Regions from separate parts of the Micromonospora psammae genome, predicted to be linked through region 1. Evidence: riboswitches for the same ligand, from Rfam matches in the RefSeq annotation. Region 1 holds a riboswitch; the other holds the start of a gene.
The links. Region 1 has a riboswitch for cobalamin ahead of V6U79_RS09825 (hypothetical protein). Riboswitches for the same ligand answer to the same signal wherever they lie in the genome.
Positions count from the first base shown of each region.

Region 2: another riboswitch for cobalamin. It lies ahead of bluB (5,6-dimethylbenzimidazole synthase); the one in region 1 lies ahead of V6U79_RS09825 (hypothetical protein).

Region 1 covers NZ_JBAKHM010000004.1:286,974-292,180, forward strand. The annotation lists gene V6U79_RS09810 (aldo/keto reductase) at 24-920, shown strand; gene V6U79_RS09815 (hypothetical protein) at 1,010-1,345, shown strand; gene V6U79_RS09820 (MBL fold metallo-hydrolase) at 1,380-2,084, opposite strand; cobalamin riboswitch at 2,415-2,544, shown strand; gene V6U79_RS09825 (hypothetical protein) at 2,591-2,815, shown strand; gene cobN (cobaltochelatase subunit CobN) at 2,956-5,207, shown strand, end outside.
Region 2 covers NZ_JBAKHM010000003.1:350,801-356,007, reverse strand. The annotation lists gene V6U79_RS07870 (dihydrolipoyl dehydrogenase family protein) at 1-996, shown strand, start outside; gene V6U79_RS07865 (crotonase/enoyl-CoA hydratase family protein) at 1,006-1,761, opposite strand; gene V6U79_RS07860 (hypothetical protein) at 1,820-2,290, opposite strand; cobalamin riboswitch at 2,414-2,613, shown strand; gene bluB (5,6-dimethylbenzimidazole synthase) at 2,649-3,275, shown strand; gene V6U79_RS07850 (Rieske (2Fe-2S) protein) at 3,498-4,337, shown strand; gene V6U79_RS07845 (LysM peptidoglycan-binding domain-containing protein) at 4,497-5,207, opposite strand, start outside.

The sequences.
Region 1 (5,207 bases):
ACCGCCGTGGCTAGGGTCGCCGGATGCCTCCTCACGAGATCACCGCGGCCACCGCCGGCAGCTGGACCCTCGGCGACCGGACCGTGCGCCGGATGGGCTTCGGCACCATGCGGATCACCGCCGACCCCGACGCCGACCGCGCGATCCGCGTCCTGCGCCGAGCCGTGGAGCTGGGGGTGGACCACCTCGACACCGCCGCCTTCTACGTCTCACCGGACGGCACGCTGAACGTGGGCAGCGGCCCGGCCCGGTACGCGCCGGAGCTGATCCGCGCCGCGCTCGCGCCGTATCCCGACGACCTGTTCATCGCCACCAAGGTCGGTTTCGCGTACGACCCGGCCACCGGCCTGCGCGAGGAGACCTCCCCGGCGGGGCTGCGCGCCCAGGTGGAGGAGAACCTGCGCCGGCTCGGCCGGGACCACCTCGACCTGGTGAACCTGCGGATCGTCAAGCGGCCCGGCCGGGACTCGGTGGCGGAGAGCTTCGCCGCCCTCGCCGCGCTGCGCGACGCCGGGTTGATCCGGCACCTCGGCCTCTCCAACGTCCGCCTCGACCACCTCGACGAGGCGCAGGCGATCGCCCCGGTCGTCTGCGTGCAGAACAGCTACGCCCTGGACAACCGGGGTGACCAGGACGCCCTGCTGCGCGAGTGCGGGGCGCGGGGCATCGCGTACGTGCCCTTCTTCGCCCTCGCCGGCGCGCGGCGGGAGGCGGGCGCGGCGGCGGAACACCCGGCGGCCGTGCACGCCGTCGCCCGCGCGCACGGCGCCACCCCGCACCAGGTACGCCTCGCCTGGACGCTGCACCAGGGGCCGCACGTGCTGGCCATCCCCGGCACCGGCGACCCGGAGCACGTGGCCCAGAACGTGGCGGCCGGCGCGCTGCGGCTCACCGCCGGGGAGCTGGCCGCGCTCGGCTGACCCGGTCAGGTGGCGCTCACCCGCCTCGCAGTCCGTTGCCAGGAACGGGTGGTGCACTGGAGGGCACGCGGAGGAGAGGGAGTGCGCAGATGGCCTGGTTCAGCCGGCGGTCCCGGACCGCCGACCCGACCCCGACCAAGCTCGACCGGGAGGCGACCCGCGACGACCTGGCCGCGTTGGAACACTTCGTGACCAGCCGGCAGGGCGTCGAGTTCTATCTCGAGCCTGAGACCACCGCCACCGACACCACCGTGGTGGCGATCGCCCACGACGGGGAGTGGATCCGCCGCCGGACCGGCTCGCCGCAGGTGGCCGGGAAGCTGGCGCGCCGGCACGCGGTGCCGCTCTACGAGGCCATGAAGACCGGCTACCCGCAGCGGATGCGGGAGTGGAACCGGGCCCACCCGGAACGCCGGCTGCGCTGACCGGGACGCGGCCGGCGGCGCGGCCCCCGGCCCCTCAGGCCGCGACTGCGGCGCGGGCCTCGTCGAGGGTCATCGGGTCGGTGTGGCTCGCGACGTACCAGTGGTGGTCGGGGCCGAGCAGCCGGCGGACCAGCGCCAGGTCGGGGGCGTCGCCGGGCCCGCGCAGGTGCGCCGGTGGCGGGTAGAAGCAGTCGCCGAGCAGCATCACCGCCGAGTCCGGCACCAGCACCACGGTGGAGTCGGGGGCGTGCCCGCCGCCCACGTGCCGCAGTCGGACACCGGTGGGCAGCGTCAGTTCGTCGGTGAAGGTCCGGGTCGGCGGCAGCACAGTGAAGTCGTCCCAGGAGTCCATCGCCAGGGCGCGGGCCCGGAAGCTGGGTCCGAGCCGCGGGTTCGCGCGGACCTGCTCGCGCAGGTAGCGGTGGCTCCACGGGCGGGCCGCCTCGTCCCGCAGCAGCCGCTCCCCGGCGACGTGCCCGACGATCTCCACTCCCGGCCAGGCACAGGCGCCCCAGACGTGGTCCCAGTGGTGGTGGGTGTAGACCAGCCAGCGCGGTTCGGGCAGCCCGGAGATCGTGAGGGCGGCCCGGATTTCCCGGGCGTGCCCCGGGCTGTGGCCCGCGTCGACCAGCACGCTGCCCCGCTCGTCGGTGATCAACGCCACGGCCGGCTGCACGTTGTCGGGCTCCGGGTCACCCGGGAAGATCCAGACCCGGCCGGCGAGCTGGTGGAAGGTCATCTCGGTGGTGCCCCCGATTCCTACCGATCGTCGGTCGACGTTGGCTCCTCGTCGGCCGATCGTAGGCGCTCGACCCGCCCAACGGCTGCCCCACCTGCGGCGTCGGCCCCTCTGCTCTGCCGCCCCGGAGGCAACGGTGGAGCGCTCCCAGTGTCGCCTTGGCGGCAGCAGGGCAATGGAGGGTGCGCATCGAGTACGGACATTGTCCGAACTGGTCGAACCGCCGTCACCGATCGGTGGTGCCCGATCGATGCCGACCCGGGGCGGGGCCCGGGCCGGCGTTGACCGCGCGCCGAGAGGTGTGGCAGCATTCGCGGCCTGACGGCAGTGAAGGAAGCCGGTGCGATTCCGGCGCGGTCCCGCCACTGTCACCGGGGAGCGATCCCCCCTCGTGAGTCACGGCCGTGTGTCTGCGGTTGGAAGGCCGGGGGTGAGCGTCGATCCGGGAGCCAGGATACTTCGGCCGTCGGAGCTACCCCAGGGCGTGGACACCCGAGGAGGACCCGATGACGCGCAGCGTCTCCACCGTCGACGAGATCCGTCGCATCCGCACCGAGCAGGGCAGCGCGCCCATGGTCGGTCACCCCGCCGCACCGACCACCGGTCGCACCGCCGTGCCGACCACCGGTCGCACCGCCGTGCCGGCGCCCGGTCGCGCCGTCGCGCCCGAGGTCGGCCGCCGCGCCGCCCCCTCCGGCCGCCGCGCCGCTCGCCTCGCCGTTCACCGCTGAGTCCCGCACCGCGCCGCCCGCGCCCGCCGGCCGCCCGCCGGTGACCCGGTCGGCGACTCGTCGTACCCGCTGAACCGCGCCCACCCCGCATCGCCCGGCCGCCCTCGCGGCGACCCGGGTGTCACTCTCCGGAGCCTTTAGTGCGCATCCTGTTGCTGTCCACCGCCGACACCGACCTGCTCGCCGCCCGCGCCAGCGCCGCCGACTACCGGCTGGCCAACCCCGCCCGGGTCGGCGTGGACGCCGTGCCGGCGCTGCTCGACGGCGTCGACCTCGCCGTCGTACGCCTGCTCGGAGGCCGCCAGGCGTGGCCCGACGGCCTCGCCGCGGTGCTCGCCTCCGGCGTGCCCACGGTCGTGCTGGGCGGCGAGGCGGTGCCCGACGCGGAGCTGATGGCGGCCTCCACGGTGGCCTCCGGGGTGGTCACCGAGGCGCTGCGCTACCTGGTCGAGGGTGGCCCGGAGAACCTCGCCGAGCTGGCCCGGTTCCTCTCCGACACGGTGCTGCTCACCGGCGAGGGCTTCGCGCCGCCCACACCCACCCCGGCGTACGGGATCCACGGCGACCACCCGACGGAGACCGGCCGCCCCACGGTCGGGATCGTCTTCTACCGGGCGCACGCGCTGGCCGGGAACACCGGCTTCGTCGACACCCTCGCCGAGGCGGTGACCGCCGCCGGCGGCGACCCGCTGCCCATCTTCTGCGGCTCGCTGCGCGGGCTCGCCCCCGGTGACGGGCCGCTCGCCCTCTTCGCCCGCTGCGACGCCCTGGTGGTGACCGTCCTCGCCGCCGGTGGCGCCGTCGCCGCCGACGCCTCCGGCGGGGGCGACGAGGACGCCTGGGACGTCGGCGCGCTGGCCGCCCTGGACGTGCCCGTCATCCAGGCGCTCTGCCTGACCAGCACCCGGGAGCAGTGGGCGGGCAGCGACGCCGGGCTCTCCCCGTTGGACGCCGCGATGCAGGTGGCCATCCCCGAGTTCGACGGCCGGATCGTCACCGTGCCGTTCTCGTTCAAGCGGATCGACGCCGACGGCCTCTCCGGCTACGTCGCCGACCCGGAGCGGGCCGCCCGGGTGGCCGGCATCGCCGTCCGGCAGGCCCGGCTGCGGCACGTGCCGAACGCCGAGAAGCGGCTCGCGGTGGTGCTCAGCTCCTACCCGACGAAGCACTCCCGGGTCGGCAACGCGGTCGGCCTGGACACCCCCGCCTCGGCGGTGCGCCTGCTCGCCGCCCTCGCCGACGCCGGATGGGACCTGGGCGACGGCCCGGTGCCCACCGACGGCGACGCGCTGATCCACGCCCTGATCGCCGCCGGCGGGCACGACGTCGAGTGGCTCACCCCCGAACAGCTCGCCGCCGCCGAGGCGCGCCTGCCCGGCCAGACCTACCGACGCTGGTTCGCCCGGGTGCCGACGCCGCTGCGGGAACGGATGCTGGCGCACTGGGGCGAGCCGCCCGGCCAGCTCTACACCGACGGCGGCGACGTCGTCCTCGCCGGGCTGCGCTTCGGCAACGTGGTGCTGCTGATCCAGCCGCCGCGCGGTTTCGGGGAGAACCCCATCGCGATCTACCACGACCCCGACCTGCCACCCAGCCACCACTACCTCGCCGCGTACCGGTGGCTCGCCGAGCCGGTGGCCGACGGCGGCTTCGGCGCGGACGCGGTGGTGCACCTGGGCAAGCACGGCACCCTGGAATGGCTGCCCGGCAAGGGGCTCGGGCTGGCCGCCGACTGCGCCCCCGACGCGGTCCTCGGTGATCTCCCGCTGGTCTACCCGTTCATCGTCAACGACCCCGGCGAGGGCACCCAGGCCAAGCGCCGCGCCCACGCCGTCGTCGTCGACCACCTGGTGCCGCCGATGGCCCGCGCCGAGACCTACGGCGACCTGGCCCGGCTGGAGCAGCTGCTCGACGAGTACGCCACCGTGCAGGCCCTCGACCCGGCCAAGGTGCCGACCGTGCAGACGCAGATCTGGGCGCTGGTCCGCGCCGCCGAGCTGCACCACGACCTGCACACCGAGGACATGCCCGCCGCCGACGACTTCGACGACTTCGTGCTCCACCTCGACGGCTACCTCTGCGAGGTCAAGGACGTGCAGATCCGCGACGGGCTGCACATCCTCGCCGAGGCGCCCAGCGGGCCGGCCCGGGTCAACCTGGTGCTCGCCGTGCTGCGCGCCCCGCAGGTCTGGGGCGGCGCCCGGGTCCTGCCCGGCCTGCGCCAGGCGATCGCCGCCGCGTACGGGCTGGACGAGCAGGCGCTCCTCGGCTCGCCGGGCGAGCGGATCGCGGTGCCGGCGGCGCTGACCGAGGCGGTGGACGGGCCGGCCGCCACCGCCGCCGACGCCATCGACCTGATCGAGGCGCTGGCCCGCCGGGCGGTGGTCGGCAT
Region 2 (5,207 bases), on a different contig from region 1:
CAGGCGACCGAGGTCGACGAGCTGCCGGAGTCGCTGCTGGTCCTGGGTGGCGGGGCGATCGGGCTGGAGCTGGCGCAGGTCTTCGCCCGGTTCGGCGTCCGGGTGACCATGCTGGAGGCGCTGGACCGGGTGCTCGCCATCGAGGAGCCGGAGGCGTCCGAGGTGACCGCCGCCGCGCTGCGCGCCGACGGGGTGGAGATCCACACCGGCGTCAAGGCCGAGCGGGTCAGCCACGACGGGTCGACGTTCACCGTGCACTCCGGGGACGACACGTTCACCGCCGCACGGCTGCTCGTGGTGACCGGTCGCAAGGCGCAGCTCGACGAGTTGGGCCTGGAGACGGTCGGCCTGGACGCCTCCCACCGCTACCTGCCGGTCGACAACCGGATGGTGGTGACGGACGGAATCTGGGCGGTCGGCGACGTGACCGGCGAAGGCGCCTTCACCCACATCGCCATGTACCAGGCGGCCATCGTGATCGCCGACGTGCTCGACCACGTCCGGCACGCCAAGGGCGCCGTGGACCCCAGCGGCACCGCCAACATGGTGGGCGGCGCGATGGGCGCGGCCAGCGCGGTCGGCGGTACGACGGCCGCGGCCGGGGCGGGCGGCGCGGCCGGCACCGTCCCGCGCGCCGACTACCGGGCGCTGCCCCGGGTCACCTTCACCGACCCGGAGGTGGGCGCGGTCGGCCTCACCGAGTTCCAGGCCCGGCAGCGCGGCATCCACGTGCAGGTCGGGTTCGCGCCGCTGACGACGTCGGCCCGGGGCTGGATCCACAAGACGGGCAACGAGGGCTTCATCAAGCTGATCGCCGACGCCGACCAGGGCGTACTGGTCGGCGCCACGTCGGTCGGCCCGGCCGGCGGTGAGGTGCTGTCCGGGCTGGTGGTGGCGGTGCACGCGGCCGTCCCGCTCAGCCAGCTCCGGCACATGATCTACGCGTACCCGACCTTCCACCGGGCCATCGAGGACGCCCTGCGCAACCTGCGCTGACGCCCCCGCTCAGCTGCCGTGGCGGCCGGCGCCGGCCGCGAACCGGGCCGCGCCGGCCGCCGCGTCCGCCGCCAGGGAGTCCATCCCGTACGCCAGCTCGGTCGCGAGCGCCTCCGGCTCGGTGCGGCCGGCGGCCGCCAGGACCGAGGCGCGGTCGTTGCGCAGGCAGGTCTGCGGGTGCCCGGCGATCTCGGCGGCCAGCCGCTCGGCCGCCGTCCGGGCCTCACCCGGCGGGACCAGCCGGTTGACCAGACCCATCGCGTACGCCTCCTCGGCGGGCACCGGACGGCCGGTGAGGATCAGGTCCATCGCCCGGCTCTGCCCGATCAGCCGGGGCAGGCGCACCGTCCCGCCGTCGATCAGCGGTACGCCCCAGCGCCGGCAGAACACCCCGAACGTCGCGTCGGTCTCGGCGACCCGCAGGTCGCACCAGAGCGCCAACTCCAGGCCGCCGGCCACGGCGTACCCGGAGATCGCGGCGATGACCGGCTTGGAGAGCGTCATCCGGGTGGGGCCCATCGGGCCGTCGCCGTCCGGTTCGACGCGGTTGCCGCTGGCGGTGCCGATCGCCTTGAGGTCGGCGCCGGAGCAGAACGTCCCGCCGGCGCCCCAGAGCACGGCGACCGCGGCGTCCGGGTCCGCGTCGAAGGCGCGGAACGCGTCGGCGAGGGCCCGCGCGGTCGGTCCGTCGACGGCGTTGCGCGACGCCGCCCGGTCGAGGATGACCGTGGTCACCGGTCCGTCGTGCGCGACGTGTACGGCCATCGGGACAGCATGCCCTCCGGCGGCGCCGGCACGCCAGGGGCGGCCGGCGCCGTCCGGGTCACCGGCCGCAGGCGGTGTCCAGTGCCTTCAGGGTCGGGTCCAGGTCCGGGGCCTCCACCTTGGTGGCGTCCGGGCCGGTCAGTCGCTTCTCGATCGCGCCGGCCAGGTTCTCCACCGCCGCGCGCAGCTGCGGGTCGGCGGCCCGGGCGGCCTCCTTGCGCAGCCCTTCCGCCATCTCGGTGTAGTGGGCGCGGACCTTGGCGCCGGCCTCCTTGGCGCTGACCGGCTTGTCGATGGCCGCGATGGCGTCGTCCGCCATCCCGACGAAGTGCTCCTTGGACACCGCGAGCGCGGCGTCGCAGACCTGCTTGCTGTTCGCGGCGACGTCGACCGTGGGGCTGGGCGCGGTGCTCGCCGACGACGCGGCGGCAGCGGGCTTCTTCTCCTCCGTCTGCTGGCAGCCGGCCACGACGCCGGCGGCGACGACCAGCGTCAGGACGGTACGGACGACGCGGGCATGGTTGTTCATGGTGGTTCCCCCGTTTGGTGTGCGACCCCGGCGGTCGGATCGGCCTCGGGGTCTCGCCACTGTAGGGGGTGGTGGCCCCGGTGCGCATGCCCGTTCCGCCGTGCCGGGCCGCTAGCATCGCCGATGGCAATGATCATGCGAGGTGCCCCGCGTGCGCGGGGAGAATCGGGAAGCCGGTGCGAATCCGGCACGGGCCCGCCGCGGTGACCGGGGAGCCACCGTCCACGCGCGAGAAGGCGCAGCCACTGGCCGTACGGCTGGGAAGGCGGACGGCCAGGCGTCGATCCGGGAGTCCGAAGACCGGCCTCGCGTCGACCGCCCACCCCGCCGGGAGTGGGCCGAGCAGCGGGAGCCTGCCATGGACCTGTACACCGCCATCCACCGTCGCCGGGACGTCCGGGCGCAGTTCACCGGGGAACCGGTGCCGGACGAGACCCTGCACCGCGTCCTCGACGCCGCGCACGCCGCGCCCAGCGTCGGCTACTCCCAGCCGTGGGACTTCATCCTGGTCCGGAACGCGGAGCTCCGCCGCCGCTTCCACGCGCACGTGCGGGACGAGCGGGACGTCTTCGCCGCCACCCTCTCCGGTGAGGCCGCCGACCGCTTCGCCCGCATCAAGATCGACGGGGTGCTGGAGTCGACCCTGTCGATCGTGGTGACCTACGACCCGACCCGGGGCGGCCCGGCCGTGCTCGGTCGGCACGCCATCGCCGACGCCGGCCTCTACTCGGTCTGCCTGGCCATCCAGAACCTCTGGCTCGCCGCCACCGCCGAGGGGCTCGGCGTCGGCTGGGTCTCCTTCTACCGGGAGCCGTTCCTGGCCGGGCTGCTCGGCATTCCTCCGGGCATCCGGCCGGTGGCCTGGCTCTGCGTCGGCCCGGTGACGCACCTGGAGGAGGTGCCGGACCTGGCCCGGCACGGCTGGCGGCAGAAGCGCCCGCTCGCCGAGGCCCTGCACACGGACCGGTGGACCGCCGACCGCTGAACCAAGCCCCACCCGCCCGCATCGGTCACCCGGTCGTCAGGCCGGGGAGTGCGCTCGCGTCCGCGGAGTGCTCGCCGCGTACCCAGGAGCGGACCGGTCACCGTCCACACCCGCCAGCCGGAGGTCCCGGGTGGGGCTGATGTCCACCGGGCGGCGGAATTCGTCCCCGCCGCCCGGTTTGCGACCGCGCCTGCCGGGAAGTCGGGGAACGTGCGAGCGCTGATGAACAGGATCGAGCAGAACGCGGCGTTGGACCCGGCCGGATACCGGCTCCAACGCGTCGTCCAGTCGACGCTGCGCGGGCAGCGGGTCCGCGACCTGCTGCACGGGGTCTGGCTGGGCCATCCGCTGCACCCGGCGATGGTGCAGGTGCCGGTGGGCGCGTGGATCAGCGCCGCCGTGCTCGATCTGCTTCCCGGCCAGCGGCGGGCGGCGACCACCCTGGTCGGCCTCGGGACGGTGAGCGCCCTCCCGGCCGCCGTCGCCGGGCTGAACGACTGGGCCGCCCTGGCCCGGGACCAGCGCCGGGTGGGGCTGGTGCACGCCGCCTCCAACTCGGTTGCGCTGGTGTTCTACGCCGGCTCGCTCGCCGCCCGGCTGCGCGGCCGGCACGGCATGGGGCGGGCGCTGGCGTACCTGGGGTTGAGCGCCGCCAGCGCCGGGGCGTACATCGGCGGGCACCTGGCGTACAAGCAGGGTGCGCAGGTCAGCCAGAGCATCTCCGAGCTGCACCGGATGCCCGACGAGTGGAAGGCGATCGCCGACCTGGCGACGCTGCCGCAGCGCGAGCTGGTCACCCGCGAGGTCGACGACGTCTCGGTGATCCTCTACCGGCACGGCGACGAGGTCACCGTGATGCTGGAGCGCTGCCCGCACCAGAGCGGCCCGCTCGGTGAGGGCGAGGTCCAGGAGATCGACGGGCACGCGTGCGTGGTCTGCCCGTGGCACGGCTCCGCGTTCCGCCTCAACGGCGGCGAGGTCGTGCACGGTCCGTCCGCCAACGACCAGCAGATCCTGCCCACCCGCGTGGTCGACGGGGTGCTCCAGACCAAGCTGCCCTGACCGCCCACCCCTCGCCGCCGGGCCGCCTGGCCGCGGCCGGGCGGGGCCGGGTTCGCGCTCGCACGCGCACCAAGATCACGCTCGAACCGGGAAAGAGTGGCCTCCCACCACGGTGGAGGCCACTCTTTCCTGGAAACAGCGGGACCGGGGGTGCCCCGGTCAGTCGCGGCGGTGGCGGCCCGTGACCAGTGCGCGGGCGGCGGTGACCCGGGCCGGGCGGCGCCGCAGCCCGAGCACCGCGCCGATCTGCGCCCCGACGATGCTGGCGACGGCGAGCACGGCCGAGACGGCCAGCGGCCGGTTCATCCCGTCCTCGCCGCCGGCCCGGGCGGCCCCGGCGCTCATCGCCGGGGACTGACCCGCCGGTCGTTCCACCTGCGGCTTCACCGTCTGCGGCGCGGGCTGCTGCCCGACGTCAGCCGGCCCGGCCTTTCCGGGGGTGGACGGACCCGCCTTCCCGGGCGTCGCCGGGCCGGCCGGCGCCTTGCCCGGCGTGGTCGGGGTGACCGTCCGGGGGTGCGGGGACGGCTTGCGAGGCGTCTCGGGCCGGATCACCAGCCGGCCGGCGGCGTGCTCCCGGGCGCCACCGTCCCGCGCCTGCGGGGGCAGCTTCAGCAGCTGACCGGGACGGATCTCGTCGGCGTCACGCAGCCGGTTCAGCTTCGCCACGTCCCGGTAGCGGTCGAAGTCGTCGAGGTACCGCTCCGCCACCTCGCCCAGGTGGTCGCCCTTGGCGACCCGGTAGACCGGGGGCGCGGCCGTCGGCTGCGGCCGGCCCGTCCCGGCGGTGGTGGCGGCCCCCGGCAGAGCCGGCGCCGGCTGAGCGGTCTGCGCCGCCGCGCCGGCCGGGGCGGCCTGGGTCGTCACGGC